DNA from 3 places in the Bacillus cereus group sp. N8 genome. Region 3 is predicted to be linked to each of the others. Evidence: riboswitches for the same ligand, from Rfam matches in the RefSeq annotation. Region 3 holds a riboswitch; each other region holds the start of a gene.

Region 1 (7,099 bases), on a different contig from region 3:
ATTAACATTGCTAGCCCCACACCTAATACGATAGAAATAGCAACACCTATTACAACGACGTATAACGTTGCCGGTAAATGAACCGTAAATAATATGTCTTTTAGTTTCCAAATCTTCATTACAATTGCAGACGGTGACGGTAAAATGTACATCTCATCTACAATTCTTGCCCCCACTTCCCACATAATGAGTAAAATACTAGAAAGTGTAAGAGCAGGAACTAATTCTTTCAAACGGTTCATCATACAAGTACCTGCCTTTGTAACATACTAAGGATCTCATCTTTAAGCGCCAATACTTCAGGCCTATATAAATCCTTTCGTGTTCGGTTACGATCAAGCGGCACAATTCGCTCAGTTAAAGTTGCTATCGGTTGATTTTCTACAACGAAAATTCGATTAGAAAGAAACAACGCCTCTTCAACATCATGAGTGATAAATAAAATTGTTTTTTCCCACTCTTTCCATTGTTCAAATAACCATTCTTGCAAAGATGCCTTCGTTAAAGCGTCCAATGCGCTAAACGGTTCATCTAACAATAATATCTCCCCGCCCGTTAATAAAGTTCGGATAAAAGATACACGTTGTCTCATACCACCAGATAAATCTTTCGGATATTTCGCCTCGTATCCTTGTAACCCAAATTTATGTAACAGTTCTTTCGCTTTTACTTGCGCTTCTTTCTTCTGCACACCTTGGCACTCTAAAGGTAACGCAGCATTTTCAATAATTGTTCTCCACGGCAAAAGCATATCTTTTTGAGGCATATATCCTACAGGGTGACTCTTTGTTTCTGTCAGCTCTATTTGTCCAGCACTTGCTTCTTCTAACCCCGTAATAAGGCGAAATAAAGTACTTTTCCCGCAGCCACTTGGTCCGATAATGCTTACAAACTCTTTCTCTTGTATAGAAGCATTTAATTCATCGATGATTGGTTTCTCATCATAATGAAAAGAAACATTATGAAACTGTAGTATGTTCTTGCTCCTCAAAACCCCACATCTCCTTACGATAGGACATATCCCAGAATAAATATTCAAATCGGCTGGAATATAAGAAAATTTCCTCTAATCGGTCTAGCTCTTTCTCTGACTTTCCAATTGCCATTTCATTTAATAAATCTATTAACCAAATACAAAGATTACCGTATTCTTCAGAACTATATCCTTGAATCCATTCACCAAAGAACTCATGATCTCTTGCTCCAGGAATATCGTTTAAACGCTTTCCAATCTCCCAATAACTCCACATACATGGTAGAAGTGCTGCTATTAATTCCGCAAGTGTGCCATTTTGAGATACAGACATCATGTAATTTGTATAAGCTAAATTTTTAGCAGATGGTTTTGCAGATTCCATCTCTCGTACAGAAATACCAAGTCTTTTTGCATACTGTTTATGGATTGTCATTTCTCCATTTAAAATTCCATCAATTTGTTCAGCAAACTTTCCCATTACTTGTGGATTCGTTGCTTTTACAACACCAATCGCATATAACTTTGCATAATCTAACAAATATAAATAATCTTGAATAATATAATACTGAAATTTATCTTTTTCTAGCGTGCCATCCCCCATACCTACTACAAACGGATGATTATGACTTTTCTCCCAAACAGGTTGCACAGTTTCTAATAATCTATCGCAAAATTTCATTTCTCTATCCCCTTCCGATATACGTATCTAAATAAAAAACCACTTCTATATAAGAAGTGGTTACAGCAAATAAAATTATACATTTATTCGTTGTCCACTTCCCTTCGCTAGTATTACCTAGATCAGGTCTGTAAGGGTTAAGGATTATTCCTCTCTCAGCACATCAAGCACCCCTAGTGGTTTCAATATGAAATTTTCAAATAAAAAAGCCCCGTTTCTATACGCAAAGAAACGGGGACTCATTGTTAGTGTCCGAATTGCTTCCCTACGCTAGCATAATCTAGATCAGGTAATGAAAAGGATCAAAGGCTTACGGCCTACTCTCAGCTGGCAACACCAGCTCTCCTAGCAAACTATAAAATTATCACTGTCAGTATAACACCGTAATAAGACATCATCAACTGTTTTAATTTTCTTAATTATTAATTAGACAATAATGTGTTAAATAAATATAAATGCGATCCCACAAATGATATATACAATATTTATATACGAACCTCTCTTCTAACATTATTTTTATTGATTTCATATTACATTTATGTGAATACGACCAATATATTATATCTTTATACTATAATAAAATTACAACTATACAACTAGAGGAGGTCTTTATTACATGAATATGAAAACTACTGCTTTAACAGCCACTACTATCGCAATTGCTTCTTTACTTCCTTCTATGGGAGAATCCGATATACAAACAGCTGCTGCTACGCAACCATCTAAAGTAAAAACTGGATATGTAAAAATTGACAACGTTGCACTACATCAAAATAACCATGCAGACAGTGCAATAATTGAAAACATTCGATTTAATAGCCCGGTTACTATTCTTGAGACAACTCAAGATTGGTATAAAGTATCTGTTAACAACAAAACAGGCTACATAAAAAAAGATGCAATTCTATTCAAAAAAAATGTTCAATCAAAGAATCAATATATCGTAAATGCAAACGCATTAAACGTTCGTTCTGAACCTAATACAGGGTCTTCTATTCTAGATATATTACCAAATGGTCAATTCATTACCATTCAAGGTGAACAAGGGGATTGGTACAAAATATTACATAACGGTCAAATTGGGTACGTACAAAAATACTTTGTATCTAATGGATCCACACCTCTAGTAAAAGGTGTAACTGTACAAGGTTCACCTTCTTATACTGTTGCAACACCAAAATTAAATGTACGTAGCAAGGCTAGTACAAGTAGCACTCTACTTGGCTCGCTACAAAATGGTACACAAGTACAAGTAGTAGAAACGGTAGGTACTTGGTATAAAATTCGTTTTGGCACAGGATACGGATATGTAGCAAAACATTATATAGTGCAACATCAAAATCAATCACAAACTAAAACAGCTCAACCTTCATCAATTCCAGCTGTTTTCAAATTTCCAACTCAAGGAAGAATTAGCTCAACTTTTGATATGCGCTGGGAACAAATGCATTATGGTATAGATATTGCAGCACAAGGCGACATCTCTATTCAAGCTGCTGCTGCAGGTAAAGTTGTGAAATCTTATTATTCGGCTAGCTATGGCAATGTCGTGTTCGTCGCCCATCAAATAAATGGAAAGTTATATACAACAGTTTATGCTCATATGAAGGATCGTGCCGTACAAGTTGGGGATCAGGTGCGAGCTGGACAATTAGTCGGTCATATGGGAAATACAGGTCATTCATACGGGCAACATCTCCATTTTGAATTACATAATGGGGAATGGAATCTTGAAAAAACAAATGCAGTGAACCCACTGCCATATTTAGTTAGGTAAATTGTATGCCACGTAATATACCTCTTTTTATTGAATACCTGGCCTTTTTAGGTTTAATCTGTTGTTTAATCATTTATAATACGAACACTGTATTTTTATCTATCATTATTGCTTTTGTTGCCTTAGAAATCATTATGGAAGCATTACAAATGCGGTTAAAACAAAAAATAGCCCATATTTATAATGCAATTTTTCTTTTGAGTGCTCTTATAACAAATATAATTAGTAATGGTTTTTATTTATCTACCATACTTCCTGTATTCTCTATGGGTGTTTTATTATTCATAGCTAGATACGTTAATGTTCCTCATAACCAAAAACATGAACATGAACAAGAAGCTTAGAAAGAGGAGACACTGTATACCAATCTTTCAAAGATAACCCAACGAAATATATACTGAATTTATATGAAAAAATGAATACTTTTTTTGGTATACAAGGAAGTTATACTGCACAATTTCTCCTTTATGGAATGTTATTTCTTATCTTAGTTACTTTCTCCTTGTTTTACTAACAAAAAAAGGATCTCACATAAACTTGAGATCCTTTTTAATTTATATTAATTTTTAATATGTAAAATACGGTTTAACCACAAGCATATTTTTCATAAATAAAACTAAGATTATATTTTTTCTCTAAACTCATTCTTTGTTCATCGTCGCACCAATAGAAAAGAATATCATGAATCGTTGCATAACGCTTATTTTTAAGAAATAGTTTAAAGAAGGATGGTAAACAATCATGTAATTGTATAAATATATAATTGCGTAGTATTTCTTCTTTGTATTCAATGCCCTTACAAATATAAAGTAATTCTTCACAATAATATGCATGCTGTGGAACTTGAATCATTTCAAAAAATGGTACATATGATAGCAACTTTCCAATAAAATGACCATATCGATCCATTACCCCTATCGTCATATGCTCCATCATTTCTTTCATCACATATAAATAATCATCTACATGCGTTGTCTTTAATGGATCTAACCGGTCTGAAATTTGAGAAAGCACAGCTCTTTGACAAGCTAAAACTGCTTGACTCGGTCCATAATATGATAGAAAATCTGTACACTTACGATACTTTCGTAATAAGTCGTGTGTATACAAATCATACACAAAAGTATTACAATACATTGCTAGATTCATCATATCACTATTTAACTGTTCTTTTGATAGTATTTTAGCTCGCTTACACATATAAAAGAATGTAAATTCCAATACTTCTTTATGAGATAATAGATGCTTACAATCTGTTATACATTTCTCACTAAATTTAACTCGATTCCAAATCTCTACATCGCCATCTGTTAATTCACCAATACGATATTTAATAATTAAATAGTTTAAAGCAACCGCTTGCGTCAAAAGATCCCATGTTTCATATTCCAATGAAGTTTGGACAAATTCATCTAGCCCCTGGCTTATCATAAAAGCATTTGCCTCTTCATACCAACCAATCTCTTGACATAAACGCAGAATACGTACTAAAGTTGGAATTTCATCTTTATGAAACTGCGGTAAGCCCTTTACTTTATTCATTCCATATACGATAAATGCCGCTAAATTTTCTTCTTTATAAAACTCTTTTTCTTTCCATACTAATATAGTTCGCTCTTTCCCTCCACCTTTTGGATGACAAGGTACAAGCAAAGAAAATAACTCAGCAAAATTGTTTGGTTCTATATATGTATCTGTAACCAAATTCCAATTTGGATCGCCCTGTACAGCCCTCATATAATTCCCCTTTCCTTTTTATCTACGTAGGAAATATTAATCCATTATTACATCATTAACAATAAATATCGTTATATTCAAAACTTATCATAATACTTATATCTATTAGTATATCATTTTTCCTCTTATTAAAAATTAGGAATAATAAATTTTAATAAAACTGTCGAATATATTAACGCTATATTTATTATATAATGTCTCAGATACATCACGCTAACATATTAGTTTAATCCATATATACTAGAATGATGTATCTGATTTTTATACATAATTTATTCCATGTGCTCCGAGATCTCACTTAAGGCAAAGCCAGCTTGATCATCAGCCGATTCTCTTATAGCTAAATCACCTAGTGCTAGCATACCCACAAGTTGCCCACTCTCAACTACTGGTAAGCGTCTAATTTGATACTGTGCCATTAATTCTGTAGCTTTTTCAATCGAATCATCTGGAGAAACTGAAACAATGTTTGTTGTCATTATATTTGTAATTTTATTAGATCCAGGATGTTTTTCAGCAATCCCACGAACAACTAAGTCTCGATCGGTAACAAGCCCAACAACTTGTTCATTTTCAACAACAGGAATCAATCCAACCGATTCTTCCTTCATTTTTACAGCAGCCTCATATACATTATCTAACGGCGTACAATGTACAATATGAGTACTCATAAAGTCTCTAACTCGCGTCATTTTTATCTCCTCCTTTTAATACATACCATAGCTTTTCCTAAATCCCTTTATTTATTTGAGGAAAATAAGGTGATAAAAAAGAGGCATACACATAATAAAAAAGAGTCAGCACATTGCTGACTCTTTTTTTATGACCCGTACGGGATTCGAACCCGTGTTACCGCCGTGAAAGGGCGGTGTCTTAACCACTTGACCAACGGGCCATGGCTCCGCAGGTAGGACTCGAACCTACGACCGATCGGTTAACAGCCGATAGCTCTACCACTGAGCTACTGCGGAATAATTATGGTGGGCCTAAATGGACTCGAACCATCGACCTCACGCTTATCAGGCGTGCGCTCTAACCAGCTGAGCTATAGGCCCATATACTTTACAGGGGCAGTAGGAATCGAACCCACACTGGAGGTTTTGGAGACCTCAGTTCTACCTTTAAACTATGCCCCTAAATGATGCCGGCTAGAGGACTTGAACCCCCAACCTACTGATTACAAGTCAGTTGCTCTACCAATTGAGCTAAGCCGGCATAAAAAAAATGGTGGCTCGGGACGGAATCGAACCGCCGACACGAGGATTTTCAGTCCTCTGCTCTACCGACTGAGCTACCGAGCCTTATTAAAATGGCGGTCCCGACCGGGGTCGAACCGGCGATCTCCTGCGTGACAGGCAGGCATGTTAACCACTACACCACGGGACCATTGGTTGCGGGGACAGGATTTGAACCTGCGACCTTCGGGTTATGAGCCCGACGAGCTACCGTACTGCTCCACCCCGCGACGATATTATATTGTTTAAAAAAATGGAGGAGGTAGAGGGATTCGAACCCCCGCGCGACTCTCGCCGCCTGTCGGTTTTCAAGACCGATCCCTTCAGCCGAACTTGGGTATACCTCCGAGATATAAACTTCTAATGGTGGACCTTGTAGGACTCGAACCTACGACCGGACGGTTATGAGCCGTCTGCTCTAACCAGCTGAGCTAAAGGTCCTTTATGGTAGCGGCGGAGGGGATCGAACCCCCGACCTCACGGGTATGAACCGTACGCTCTAGCCAGCTGAGCTACACCGCCATAAATGATATTAAAATAAGTGGAGCCTAGCGGGATCGAACCGCTGACCTCCTGCGTGCAAGGCAGGCGCTCTCCCAGCTGAGCTAAGGCCCCATGTTTTTGGGAAAATCGGGAAGACAGGATTTGAACCTGCGACCCCCTGGTCCCAAACCAGGTGCTCTACCAAGCTGAGC
Region 2 (7,099 bases), on a different contig from region 3:
GTAAACAATCGGTTTGACATGATTACGCCCCCCTTATGTTGCTCTTATGATTTGTACATCAGCAGGAATAATTGCTTCTCCCTCATACATCATTGTGCGACCATTTTGCCATTCAACACGTAATAATTTGCGGTTGTCAGACTGGAATTCCCATACGTACTGTTCTTCTGAAGCAGCGAATGGCGTTTTCCCCATAACAACAACACGTCCATTATATTGTTCTTCCATATGATACTCTATATCATCCATTTCAATCGTCGTCGGAATTTCATCAATTGAATCTAAACGACCGTCAATCGGTGTATACAATTTGTAATACGTATTTTCACGGTCTTCAATTTTTAAATAACGAATATCTTTCCCGTCCTGCAAAGTTAAAACGATCTCCTTGCGAGAATGCATGCTCGTTTTCCCAGTTAATTCGTACATTACTAACGAAACTTCAATCATATCGCCAGGAGCCAACGTTAAAAGACTCTTTTCTGGCTTTGGCGGCTCCGGGCTTTTCATTATATTTTTAATACGCTTAAATAAGCTCACAATCTACCCCTCCTTTTCTCTTTATAAACAAGCACCTAAAATAAGTGCCCCAACGATATGTAATGAACCAGCTAACAACGCATGCGCTACGCTGCCTTCTTTCGTTCCTTCTTCTAAATCTAAACCTGACATTTTCTTTAACACAAACTCAATGAACATTTCTACCACTAATAAAATAACGAAAGAAACTGCTGAAGCAAGAAGTGCTTGCCATAAGTCATTCGCTTTCGTAATCGATTGTGACAAAATGTATCCTTGAGCGAATAATTTCATAACGAAACGAGTTGTTACAGCTGTATTCCCGTTTTTTATTTCTTTTAAATCATTGTATTTTGTAAAAATCGAATCAACCCACATAATTGCAAATAAAAGTACCGCACTTGCTCCAGTCCATACAAGCATGGCTAAAACATTCGTCCACGTCATTGCAAAACCTCCTCTAAAAGATAATAGAAAACCGACATGAATTCTCTTCAGACATGTCGGTTTCTTTGTCTATTCTATATTATTTCTCGTACTGCTTCATAATACGAGCTAATTCATCGTCAACAGCAGAATTTTTATTTAAGCTTGCAAATTCATCATCTAATGACTTTTCTTTTTTGTACACTTCACCACTTGCTTCTGCCTCAGCCTCTAATTGAAGAGCTTTCTCTTCCATACGGCTTAAACCAGCTTTTGCTGAATTTGAATCGAATCCAGACATCGCCTGATTAATATTCTTTTGTGCTTTCGCTGCATTTACACGTGCTACAAGTGTTTCACGTTTATTTTTCAGCTCTGTTAATTGTTTACGCATTTCTTCTAGCTTCGCACGAAGATTATCAGCAGCAGCTTTATTTTGCTCATAGCTCGCTTTATATTCATTCATCTTTTGCTCTGCGTTTTGTTTTTCTTCAAGAGCACGACGCGCAAGATCAAGATTGCTTGCTTGAACAGCCATATGAGCTTGCTCTTCACGTTTTTTCACAAGTGCTTCTTGCTCTTCAAATAATAATTTAAACTTCTTCTCAAGCGCGATTTGAGCAGCTACACTTTTCTCAGCCTCTTGTACGTCCGCTTGCATATCGCGTAAATATTGATCCGTCATCTTAACTGGATCTTCCGCTTTCTCAATTAATGAATACACATTCGACATTGTTAAATCTCTTAATCGCTTAAATACAGACATCCAAATTCCTCCTATGATATACCTCATATTTCAAATTCGCTACTTGGAAAACTCAAAAATCTCCCTTTACAGTAAGAATATTCATTTTTACGACCTATGTGTTTATTATAACAAAACAAAGATGTCCTTACATGTTATTTCCAAAATACATACAATATAATATGACATTCTAGATAGAATATTGTATTCCTACTATATTCTTATTATTTATTTTCTCAAAATTAACTTATTTTTACGTACTTTCACTAAATTACATAATTGTAATGTTACTGTAAGCTAACTCGATAGTTGCATCTCCATATTTCTTATACACTAATACCAGAAGCAACGAACAAGCTTCTCATCATTTCAGAACTAATACAAAAACTGTATTTACTATAAAACATATAAAAAGGAGAAATCATCATGAAAAAATTAGTAGGAATCGGATTAGCAGCAGCAATTTCATTCGGAGCATTATCAGGTTGTTCTTTATTAGGAGAAAAAGCGAACGGCTTTGTATTATACGGAACAGAAGAGCAAGTCACGCAAATTGCAGATAAAAACAAAAAAGAAGTAAAAGAAAAAGATATGTATAAAATGAAACTTACAACACTTGAAGATAAAAAAGTTCTTGTAATGGATAAAAAAACTGGTGAAGAGTTTGTTAAAAAAGAATTACTGAAAAAAGTCGATAAAAATGACGACACAAAAGCAATTGATAAATTACCAGCTGTAACAGCGGACCAAGGTGTATTATTTGCAAAAGATAAAGTAGAAAATGCTACACTTGATGGAGCAAAATTAAAATATGAAGGCAACACAATTATCGGAAGTGGCCGCGCATATGCAGATATGTTCGCAATTGTTGACGATACAACTTACGGAAATGTAAAAGGTGAGGAAAAATCTGTAGGTGTACTAAAATTCGATAAAGACCCTAGTAAAGAGTTCCCTGGAAAAGTTGGTGTAGAATCCGCTCAACTTGTTACAATTAAAAAATAAGTAAAAAAGCTTTGCGAAATTCGCAAAGCTTTTTTCTATTTATTATGAGCAATTTGCTCCATATCCGGACTACAAGTTTGTGACTGACATGATTTATTTAAAGAACATGCTGCGCATTTTCCTTTTTTACTTCTCTTTACAAAATTCACTAGCGTATATGTTGCATAACCAAAAATGATAGCTCCAATTATAATATTGACCATCATCGTAATACATCTCCTTCTAGAATCCGAGTAAGGACCCAACTTGGTATATAATGAACGTTAATACATAAGCAACAACTAATGGATAAGCGACTGAGAAAATTGTCCATTTCATCGATCCTGTTTCGCGTCTAATAACAGCTACTGTCGCTAAGCATGGAACATATAATAAGACAAAGAACATAAATGCGTACGCTGATAAAGCAGTATAATGTGCCCCCATTACATTTCCTAGCACATCTTCTTTAACCGCATAAATAATTGCCATTGTAGAAACGACAACTTCTTTCGCTAAAAATCCTGTTAAAAGAGATGCCCCAGCTTGCCAAGTTCCAAAACCGAGCGGTGCAAATAGTGGCGCGATAAATCCACCAATCATCGCTAAGAAACTATCTCCCATATCGACACCAAATCCTGATGGGCCTGCATAGTTTAATAACCAAATGACAACCGATCCACCGAAAATGAATGTACCAGCTTTACGAACAAATCCTTTTCCTTTCTCCCATGTGCTCAGCCATAACGTTTTCGCTTGTGGCACACGGTAAGGCGGTAATTCAATTACGAAAATAGATTTTTCCGCTTTCAAAATCGTAAGAGACATAATTTTTGTAACAAGTAATGCAAGAACAATACCTGCAACGTATAAAGAGAACACAACAGTTGCCTGACTATTAGGGAAGAACACTCCCGCAAATAATGCATATACAGGTAAACGTGCTGAACAAGACATAAATGGTGTTACTAAAACTGTAAGTAAACGTTCTTTTTCTTGTTCAATCGTTCTCGCAGCCATGATACCTGGAACGTTACATCCAAAACCGATAATCATCGGAATGAACGCTTTTCCGTTTAAACCGAAAAACTCCATAATTCTATCCATAACAACTGCAATTCGCGCCATATACCCTGAGTCTTCTAATAATGAAATGAAGAAGAATAGTGCAAAGATTTGTGGAACGAATACTAATACTGCACCAACGCCCGCAATAATACCTTCTGTAACGAGTGCTTGAATAAAGTCAGAAGCGCCAACACTTGTGAGCCCAGCTGTAACCCAATCAGTAAGTTGCCCTCCAAAAAATCCATCAAGCATATCAGATAAAGGTGTACCAATCCACGTAAACGTAACCTGAAAAATAAAAAACATAACTGCTAAAAAGATTGGAAGTCCTAAAATTTTATGTGTAATTAACTTATCGATTTTTTCCGAAAAAGGAATTTCCCCTTCTTTCTCATGCTTCATAACATTTGTTTTTAACTTTTCAATATACGCTTCACGAGTCTTGTAAATATGCTCCTCTAACGTACAATCAAGTTTTTCTTCTAAGCGAGATCGAACGGCTACAAGTTCCTTATAAATTGATAGTGCTTTCATTTCTTTTTCTACTACTTCGTTATTGCTTAGAAATTGAAGGGCTAACCATCTTGGATGCTCATAATTCGCTATCTCTAAAAGAGCGATTATCTCTCCAATCCCTTCATCCACTTGTACACCATATGAAATAATGAATGGTTCTTTCTCTTTTTTGTCATTTTCTTTAAGAGTCGTAAGTAATTCTTCACAGCCTTTTCCGGTTCTTGCGATGACAGGAACGACTGTTACACCTAATATTTCTGATAATCGTTTTACATTGATAACAATTCCTCTTTGCTTCGCCACATCAACCATATTTAAGCCAATTGAAACCGGCTTACCAAATTCAAGTAATTGCAAAGTTAAATGCATATTTCGCTCAAATTGCGAAGAATCCACAATATTTAACATATGATGGAATTCGTCTGTTAGTAGAAAATTCGTAACGACACCTTCATCACGTGAAACTGGATTTAAATCATAGACGCCTGGTAAATCGATTAATGTTCCTTGCTTATCTTTTAATTTACCAACCTTCTTTTCTACTGTTACACCGCTCCAGTTTCCTACATATTCATAAGAACCAGTAAGTGCATTAAATAATGATGTTTTCCCTGTATTCGGATTCCCTAGCAAAGCAACCTTATTCACGCTAATTCCACCTTTATCATTTTCGCGTCACAATGACGAATACTAATTAACTGTCCGCGACACTCCAATGTACAAGGACCTTTAAACATCGCTTTCTGTTTTATGCGAAGCTCGCTTCCTTCCGCAAGACCGAAAGCAGCTAGTCTACGCTTCAATAACTGATCTAACGACTGAATACTTTTTACTAACACTTTCTCACCAATTTTAATATCTACTAAGCTCATAACCTTCCCCCTCAGAAGAGAATGATAATTATTTTCAAAAAAATTATATCATACTCTATTTCATTTGGACTATACCCTTTCGCTTCATATTTATTAACATTTCGCTACAATTCTATTTCAAACATTGTCATACTAGGTTCATTTGCCATTCTCATCCATTTCGCTTACAATAAACAATAGCAAATAAAGAATCTCGTTATCACAGGGGGAGCCTTATCGCTGAGAGGGAACACTTCGTTCCGACCCTTAGAACCTGTTAGTTAATACTAGCGCAGGGATTGTGCAAACGTCCGAAATACATACCTCTTTTTTATTTACGTATTTCGTATCCTCCTATGATATCTATTCTTTTTTTTGTACAACTTGGATTTAGGGGGAGACAACATGCGTAACACCAATTTACAAGCGATGATCGAATCTGCTATTCTTGCAGCCTTCGCCATGATTATCGACATTTTACCATTATCACTTAAACTTCCAACAGGTGGTTCCATTTCATTTGCAATGATTCCTATTTTTATTATCGCATACCGCTGGGGCTTCAAAATGGCTTTCTTAGGAGGCTTAATTTGGGGACTATTACAAATTGTCGTAGGTGATGCCTACATTCTAACACCGGTGCAAGCATTCATTGAGTACTTCGTTGCCTTTGCCTTTATCGGCTTTGCTGGTTTATTCTATCGTCCAATTCAAAAAGCACTTGCCTCAGACAACAGTAATGCAGATCATTCCAATTTTGGCAGTCGTAAAGATAAACCAAAACAGAACAAAGGCAAAAAAGCACTCGTTTACATTATACTTGCCACATTTGTCGGCAGCTTTGCACGTTATTTCTGTCACTTTATTGCTGGCATTATTTTCTTTGGTCAATATGCACCTAAAGGACAATCAGCTGTCTTATATTCATTAATTGTAAACGGCAGTACAATGATCGGCTCTTTCATACTATGTACTGTATTACTAATTCTTTTATTTACAACTTCACCACGCTTATTCAAAAGCATCGGTGCTTATCAAATGAATAGAGAAAAGAAGAGCGCCTAATGAGCGCTCTTTTTTCATATCGTAATATCAATAATAAATACAATAAATGCACAAAAGAAAATAAATACAATCACACCTAGTAAATTGCTATTCACGGCTAATCTACTCCTTACATAACCTCATTTTCTATCCAAAGTATACTGCTCCAAAATAAAGATTAGGTAAAGATAATATGAAGTTAAATTAAAAAAGCGTAACATGTATTGTCTACGCTTTTTTCGGTAAATAGAAGTAAAATAACACACCATCTTCTGTATTCTTTACCCCATATTCAGCATCGTGCAGTTCTAAAATATTCTTTGAAATTGCAAGTCCAAGCCCTGTTCCACCTTGTGAACGCTGACGAGCTGCATCCACGCGATAAAAACGATTCCAAATTTTATCTAATTGTTCCTCTCCAATGTGGGTACCTTTATTTTCAATACACACTTTTATACGATCCTTCCCGTCTATTGTGGAAATAATAATATCTTCTTTATTTGGTGTATAACGTATGGCATTCGTAATGAAATTTACGATGACTTGTTCGATCCGGCCTTGATTTGCCATCACTTCAAATGGACCTATATTTTTATGAACACAAAGTTCTTTTTTCTCTATTTCTACAGAAAGATGTTCACATATATCTTCAATTACTGTATCAATATAAAATAAATCCATTTTCATTTTATATGTACCTGACTCAAATTTAGCTAACTCAAGCATATCTAAAATTAACGTATCCATTTTATCTACTTCCCGTTCCATCGCCTGAAAATAGTACTCTTTTTTATGCTCCGCTACTCCATCTTTTAAAATAGAAATACAGCTTTTCATAATACTCAGCGGAGTTTTTAGTTCATGCGAAACACCAGAAATGAATTCTTTTCGCGTCTTTTCTAACTTTCTTTCCTTTTCAATATCTTCTTCTAACTGTCCAATATGC
Region 3 (7,099 bases):
ACGTTTTGCATGTGGTTTTGTTTCCGAATCGCCTACAATCCACACGATAATAGGGAATAAGATAGGCGCGAATAGTACACTAAAGTATGATAAAGCTGCTAATATTTTGTTTCCGTTCATATATATCACCTCATAAGTAATGTCCGTTGTTTATACCTTTAGTATGCAGTAAATTTGGCGAGCTTCCTATCGATTAACATTACAAGAACGTGACTCTTTTGTAAGATTTCTGTTTTAAATGATAAAATCTTCAAAAAAATCTTTTTAAATGAAAATTGTTGTGATAAAATTAATGAAAACGTTTTCTTAAACGTTTTTTATTTTAGACTTAAAGGTATGATGACCTGATAGCCTATTGATGGGGTTATGTTTATTTAAAAGGGGATTATTGAGGGGGAGAGAACAATGAACACATGGACACAAGTTTATGATCCGTTCGGGAATATTTGGGTTTCTGCAGCGGTCGCACTTATTCCGATTATCTTTTTTTTCTTAGCTTTAGCAGTTTTCCGCATGAAGGGGTATGTGGCAGGATTTATTACAGTTGTACTTACAATTTTAGTGGCTTTATTCGCTTATAAAATGCCATTCACAATGGCAATGGCAGCGACCGGATACGGTTTCTTATACGGATTATGGCCAATTGCGTGGATTATTATTATGTCAGTATTTTTATATAAAATTTCCGTGAAAACAGGTCAATTTGATGTTATTCGTGCATCTGTATTATCAATTACGAATGACCATCGTTTACTTGTTATTTTGATCGGTTTTTCATTTGGAGCATTTTTAGAAGGAGCAGCAGGATTTGGTGCACCAGTAGCGATTACGGCAGCGCTTCTTGCAGGTCTTGGCTTAAATCCTTTATATGCGGCTGGTCTTTGTTTGATCGCAAATACTGCACCAGTAGCATTCGGAGCGATGGGAATTCCGATTACAGTAGCTGGACAAGTAACTGGTATTGATCCGCATAAAATCGGACAAATGGCTGGACATCAATTACCGTTCTTATCATTATTTGTTCCGTTCTTTATCGTATTTTTAATGGATGGATTTAAAGGGGTAAGACAAACATGGCCTGCTCTATTTGTAGCGGGTAGTTCATTTGCAATTACGCAGTTTATTACAGCGACATTCTTAGGGCCAGAACTTCCGGATATTACATCGGCACTTGTAAGTTTAGTAAGTTTATCGCTCTTCTTAAAAGTTTGGCAGCCGAAAGAAATCTATCAGTCTAAACAAGCAAATAGTGAAGTAGCAGCAACGGCTGCGACATCTATGCCGAAACTAACAGTAGGAAAAGTAGTAAAAGCATGGTCTCCGTTCATTATTTTAACGGTGATGGTTGTGATTTGGAGCCAAAGTTTCTTTAAGGCGTTATTCGCTCCAGGAGGGGCTTTAGAAAGCCTTGTAGTTAAGTTTGAAATTCCAGGATTGCACAATTTAGTAATGAAAGCAGAGCCGATAGTAAATAAGCCAACGCCTTATGAAGCAGTCCTGAAATTAGATATTTTATCAGCAACTGGAACAGCGATTTTAATTGCATGTATCATTTCTATCTTTATTTTAAAAATGAGTGCAAAAGATGCAGTAGCAACATTTAAAGAAACGTTAAACGAACTAAAAATGCCAATTCTATCTATCGGATTCGTATTAGGATTCGCATTTATCGCAAACTATTCGGGTTTATCTTCTACATTAGCGTTAGCACTAGCAGGAACTGGCGGGTTATTCCCGTTCTTCTCACCATTCCTAGGCTGGATCGGCGTATTCTTAACAGGATCAGATACGTCAGCGAACGCACTGTTCTCGAATTTACAAGCAATTACAGCACAGCAAATTGGCGTGCCTGAAGTGCTTCTCGTTGCAGCAAATACAACGGGCGGTGTAACAGGTAAAATGATTTCTCCGCAATCGATTGCAATCGCTTGTGCGGCAGTTGGTCTTGCTGGGAAAGAATCAGATCTGTTCCGCTTTACAGTGAAGCATAGTTTATTCTTCGTAATTATTGTTGGGATTATGACTTATGTACAGGCTTATTATTTAACTTGGATGATTCCTTAAACAGCAAAAGAAATAGACTTTGCATTTTTCAGATTATCGTGTATGATGGGAAAGTATTGAAAATTAAATCAGTGATAAACTAGGGGTGCCTAACGTATGCGTAGGCTGAGAGAGAAGCGCGTGAACTTCTTAACCCTTTGGACCTGATCTGGCTCGTACCAGCGTAGGGAAGTTAACGGCTTTACATAATTATGCCTTTATGAGCCAGGTCCTTGTTTTTTTATGGACCTGGCTCTTTTTATTTTGGCATACGCTGGCCATATCTCGTCCTTGTCACGTACAGGGGGGCAACAAAAGTTATGAAACAATCTGTTTCAGCTGAGCAAATTGAATTGAAATCGAGTTTACCAGGAAGTAAGAAAGTATATGTGGATGGACCGCGTGAAGGTATGAAGGTACCGATGCGCGAGATTGCACAAAGCGAAACGAACGGTGTCCCAAATCCGCCAATCCGTGTGTATGATACGAGTGGACCTTATACAGATCCTGCCTATAAAGTGGAGCTGGAAAAGGGGATTCCAACGCCGCGTCATTCTTGGACCCTGGAGCGCGGAGATGTAGAAGCATACGAAGGACGTGAAGTGAAACCAGAGGATGACGGTGTGAAAGTGGCTTCGAAACATACACCTGTTTTCCCGCAAATGGATCGCCAGCCGCTTAGAGCAAAGCAAGGTGCAAATGTTACGCAAATGCATTATGCACGTAATGGCGTTATTACGTCTGAGATGGAATATGTTGCGATTCGTGAAGGGATAGAGCCTGAATTTGTTCGTAAGGAAATCGCGGAAGGTCGCGCGATTTTACCAGCGAATATTAACCATCCGGAAGCAGAACCGATGATTATCGGACGTAATTTCCATGTGAAGGTAAATGCGAATATTGGAAACTCTGCCGTATCTTCTTCTATTGCAGAAGAAGTAGAGAAGATGACGTGGGCGACTCGCTGGGGTGCAGATACGATTATGGATTTATCTACAGGTAAAAACATTCATACAACACGTGAGTGGATTATTCGTAATGCTCCTGTACCAGTTGGAACTGTGCCCATTTATCAAGCGCTTGAAAAAGTAAACGGAATTGCAGAGGATTTAACGTGGGAAGTGTATCGTGATACGTTAATTGAGCAAGCGGAGCAAGGCGTTGATTACTTTACGATTCACGCCGGCGTATTACTTCGCTACATTCCAATTACTGCAAAGCGTACGACAGGTATTGTTTCGCGTGGTGGTTCGATTATGGCGCAGTGGTGTTTATTCCATCATAAAGAAAACTTCCTATATACTCATTTTGAAGAGATTTGTGAAATTATGAAGCAGTACGATGTTTCGTTCTCTCTTGGAGATGGATTACGCCCAGGTTCGATTGCAGATGCAAATGACGAAGCGCAATTCTCTGAGCTTGAAACACTTGGTGAGTTGACGAAAATTGCTTGGAGACATGATGTGCAAGTTATGATTGAAGGACCTGGGCATGTACCGATGCATTTAATTAAAGAGAATATGGAGAAAGAGCTTGATATTTGTCAGGGCGCGCCGTTCTATACACTTGGGCCGTTAACGACAGATATTGCACCAGGTTATGACCATATTACATCAGCGATTGGGGCTGCGATGATCGGCTGGTTTGGAACGGCGATGCTTTGTTATGTAACTCCGAAAGAACATTTAGGTTTACCGAATAAAGATGATGTTCGCGAAGGGGTTATTACGTACAAAATCGCTGCGCATGCGGCTGATCTTGCGAAAGGGCATAAAACGGCTCATCAGCGTGATGATGCACTTTCAAAAGCGCGTTTCGAATTCCGCTGGCGCGATCAATTTAATTTATCTTTAGATCCTGAACGCGCAATGGAGTATCATGATGAAACATTGCCAGCAGAAGGGGCGAAAACAGCTCATTTCTGTTCAATGTGTGGACCGAAGTTTTGTAGTATGAGAATTTCACATGATATTCGTGAATATGCGAAAGAAAATGATTTAGAAACGACAGAAGCAATTGAAAAAGGAATGAAAGAGAAAGCGGAAGAATTCAAAGAAACTGGTAGTCACTTATATCAATAACACGTTACACCTCTTTACTTGATTGATCACACTGTACCTAACTTAAATATAGAAGAAGCCCCCTTTGCTAAGACGGTAGCAAAGGGGGCTTCTATTGTCTATAAGGCGAAGAATAGCTGTACCCAGTAGTATAAGAGGAATAATGTGACGACTGTTGTGAGTGGGATAACGATGAGAGATACGCTTAAATAGTCTTTCCATTTCACTTTAATTTTGTTTTGTTTCAGGATATACATCCAAATGAGGGAAGCTAGCGTACCGATTGGTAATAATAGTGAACCGATGTCGCTACCAATGATATTTGCGAGATAAATCGTTTTTAATGTGACTGGATCGAGTCCCATTTCTGTTAATGTGATTGTACCAATCATAAGGGCAGGGTGGTTATTGAAGACGTTAGAGAGGATTGATACAAGTCCGCCCATCGCAAAGCTGGCATAGAGTAGATGCTGACTTACAACTGGTTCGAGCCAACTTACAAGTGCTGCTGTTAATCCTGCGTTATGAAGCCCGTAAATAATTACATACATAGAGAAAGCGAAAACTAAAATGTGCCACGGTGTCTTTTTCAAAATATCGATAGGGTTTGTTCGTAGGTAGTACCATCTCCAGATGAGAAGAACGACTGAACCGAGTACAGCAACAATTTCGATTGGGATGGATAAGAAGGATGCAACGAATAGAAGACAGCGCATAAGGAAGACGAAGCCTAATACTTTTAACATAAATTTTGTACGTTTTTGTTTCGTATCAACAGAATTTTTCCCTTTTAACGGATGAAAGTTTTTTGTGAAGAAAATTTCTTCAATATCATATGAAGAAACAGGTAATTTTTTCGGAAGTTTTTTCTTTAAAACTGTATACATGAGCCATGACATAAACAATAATCCTAATGTTGCAGGTACAAACATCATAGCAGTATGCATATAAAGAGTCATATGGACGATGTTTAATGCAATTAAGTTTACGATATTACTTACACCGATTGGTGCACTAGATGCAGTAGCGATTAAAGCGCCACTTAATAAATAAGGAATTTGTTGGTGAGGTTTTAATTGAAGATTTTTTAGAAGAAGAATTAAAATCGGAGTTGTAATTAAAATACTACCGTCGTTATTGAATAAAAGGGTCATAAGAAAACATAGTAATTGAATATACCAGTATAAGCGGTGTCCGGAACCTTTCGCTAAATTTGCGAGTTTTGCTGCAGCCCAATGGAAGAAGCCGAAGCTTTCTAATATAACTGCCATAACGATGGTCGCTAATATCGTTATGGAGGCGCCTCCAATTTTACTTATAATGTCCATGACATCTGGCTTTGATACAAGTCCAGTAATGAGGATAATACCAGCGCCAATTGCTGCCGGCCACGCCTCATTTAAACCACGAGGTCGCCAAAAGATAACAATCATCGTTAAGAAGAATACAATAATAGTAATCCATATTTCAATGCTCATATTTAACCTACCTTTCTATTTTCCCTTGAACAAATGTAGCTTGTCTCAAGTTTATATTGGTAGTATATTCAGCAGGAAATAAGAAGAACTAGACATATAATGGAATGGAGTGAATATGTGTTTTTTGAGCTATAGGACAAGTATCAGTGGTAGTGTAATAACTATTAGGATAGACGTCTAATAAATGAGGGGCATTCTATGTACGAATGCCCCTCGTTTATCCCGCTATTTGCCGGGCAGTAAGACTCCCACCTCAAAATTCGGCTGGAGCAAAGAAGTTAGGTGGGAGCCTTACTGCCCGTAAACGCCCGATTGGTGCAGGCTAATAATCAGTGGGGGATGAACAAAACCCCCCACTGATTAAAGTTTCACTTTATTATTTTTCCTTCAAAAAAGTTCGATCCTTCAAGAATAAATTCCAGAAGAAAATGAATCCGGGTAGTAAAATTGCAATTCCGATTGCGTAAAGAATAAGAAGTGCATAGAATGTTTCGACCGTCGTAAAGCTTGTAAATACAGTTACGTCCGGGTAAATGATATACGGTAAATGGGCGACGCCGTAAGCGTAGCTTGCAAATGCATATTGAGCGACGACAGCTAAAACTGCAATGCGAGGAAATCCTAGTGTGCCATATTTCTTATTTGTCCACCAAAGGGAGGAATATCCGATAACAAATAAAACGATAGAGACTGTAAACCATGGGAATTGCTTTATTAAGCCTTGCATAAGCCAGTGTGTTTCAGGGTCCATTACAACGAGAGCGATAATAGCAGTCACGAGCGTTGCAGGACCAAGTATGATGGCATTTCTTCTATAAATTCTATATGCATCTTCTGAACCTTGTTCTCTCGCAAAATCAGCAAGAAAGAGAGATGATAGAAATAGTTCCGAAGTTAGTCCAAAGAGCATATAACAATAAATAACAGGACTAGAAAGAAGCTTTCCATAAAGGAGCACTTCTTTTCCTTCAGACATCGTAATATAGGCACCTTCTGTAACGGGTAGAACGGTAATTAATAGAGCTGGGATTAAGAGCCCAGTAATACCTGAAATAATTCGAAGAAGGTGTTGGTACTTTGGCAGGGAGTAAGCAAATACCATAAATGTACTGCGAATCGCAACGAGTACTAAAATTAACATAACGGGTACGAACATAACGGTTGCAAGGGTAAAGGCCGCTTTTGGAAAGAAACCGAGAAAAGCGACAACGACAAAGACAAGAAACGTATTTGTTACTTCCCAAGTTGGTGATAAGTACCGATTAGCAAGCTTGGCAGCGAGCGTCGGATGTTTAGCGTATACCATGCCCCAAAAACCAGCTCCAAAATCAATGGACCCGAGTATGCTATATACGAAAATAAGAGCCCATAAGATGATGATTGCAATACTTTCCTCATGCACGAGAATCGCCTCCTTGGTGATGTAAGTCATTCTTTAACGGATGTTTCTTAAAGAATGTCCGTAGTACAAAGACTGTTAAAATAGCGAGTCCGATATATAAAATGATGAATAGAACA

Evidence for each region. Region 3 has a riboswitch for thiamine pyrophosphate ahead of thiC (phosphomethylpyrimidine synthase ThiC). Riboswitches for the same ligand answer to the same signal wherever they lie in the genome.
Region 1: another riboswitch for thiamine pyrophosphate. It lies ahead of tenA (thiaminase II); the one in region 3 lies ahead of thiC (phosphomethylpyrimidine synthase ThiC).
Region 2: another riboswitch for thiamine pyrophosphate. It lies ahead of thiT (energy-coupled thiamine transporter ThiT); the one in region 3 lies ahead of thiC (phosphomethylpyrimidine synthase ThiC).

Annotation. Positions count from the first base shown of each region.
Region 1 is NZ_JAEHBK010000020.1:279-7,377, reverse strand. Features, by position in the region: gene JDS80_RS22395 (ABC transporter permease) at 1-242, opposite strand, end outside; gene JDS80_RS22390 (ABC transporter ATP-binding protein) at 242-991, opposite strand; gene tenA (thiaminase II) at 960-1,655, opposite strand; TPP riboswitch at 1,738-1,840, opposite strand; TPP riboswitch at 1,901-2,012, opposite strand; gene JDS80_RS22380 (SH3 domain-containing protein) at 2,272-3,432, shown strand; gene JDS80_RS22375 (hypothetical protein) at 3,438-3,776, shown strand; gene JDS80_RS22370 (DUF3965 domain-containing protein) at 4,018-5,169, opposite strand; gene JDS80_RS22365 (CBS domain-containing protein) at 5,442-5,861, opposite strand; tRNA gene JDS80_RS22360 (tRNA-Glu) at 5,993-6,064, opposite strand; tRNA gene JDS80_RS22355 (tRNA-Asn) at 6,066-6,140, opposite strand; tRNA gene JDS80_RS22350 (tRNA-Ile) at 6,148-6,224, opposite strand; tRNA gene JDS80_RS22345 (tRNA-Trp) at 6,235-6,305, opposite strand; tRNA gene JDS80_RS22340 (tRNA-Thr) at 6,312-6,384, opposite strand; tRNA gene JDS80_RS22335 (tRNA-Phe) at 6,395-6,470, opposite strand; tRNA gene JDS80_RS22330 (tRNA-Asp) at 6,480-6,555, opposite strand; tRNA gene JDS80_RS22325 (tRNA-Met) at 6,558-6,634, opposite strand; tRNA gene JDS80_RS22320 (tRNA-Ser) at 6,659-6,751, opposite strand; tRNA gene JDS80_RS22315 (tRNA-Ile) at 6,769-6,845, opposite strand; tRNA gene JDS80_RS22310 (tRNA-Met) at 6,850-6,926, opposite strand; tRNA gene JDS80_RS22305 (tRNA-Ala) at 6,947-7,019, opposite strand; tRNA gene JDS80_RS22300 (tRNA-Pro) at 7,035-7,099, opposite strand, start outside.
Region 2 is NZ_JAEHBK010000064.1:906-8,004, forward strand. Features, by position in the region: gene JDS80_RS29460 (DUF4247 domain-containing protein) at 1-20, opposite strand, end outside; gene JDS80_RS29465 (DUF4178 domain-containing protein) at 34-540, opposite strand; gene JDS80_RS29470 (DUF350 domain-containing protein) at 562-966, opposite strand; gene JDS80_RS29475 (PspA/IM30 family protein) at 1,046-1,711, opposite strand; gene JDS80_RS29480 (lipoprotein BA_5634 family protein) at 2,117-2,695, shown strand; gene JDS80_RS29485 (FeoB-associated Cys-rich membrane protein) at 2,731-2,901, opposite strand; gene feoB (ferrous iron transport protein B) at 2,918-4,906, opposite strand; gene JDS80_RS29495 (FeoA family protein) at 4,903-5,130, opposite strand; TPP riboswitch at 5,325-5,426, shown strand; gene thiT (energy-coupled thiamine transporter ThiT) at 5,515-6,174, shown strand; gene JDS80_RS29505 (sensor histidine kinase) at 6,382-7,099, opposite strand, start outside.
Region 3 is NZ_JAEHBK010000029.1:26,606-33,704, forward strand. Features, by position in the region: gene JDS80_RS25280 (magnetosome magnetite crystal formation protein family) at 1-120, opposite strand, end outside; gene lldP (L-lactate permease) at 406-2,064, shown strand; TPP riboswitch at 2,136-2,251, shown strand; gene thiC (phosphomethylpyrimidine synthase ThiC) at 2,364-4,124, shown strand; gene JDS80_RS25295 (arsenic transporter) at 4,223-5,581, opposite strand; gene JDS80_RS25300 (cytochrome d ubiquinol oxidase subunit II) at 5,958-6,983, opposite strand; gene cydA (cytochrome ubiquinol oxidase subunit I) at 6,976-7,099, opposite strand, start outside.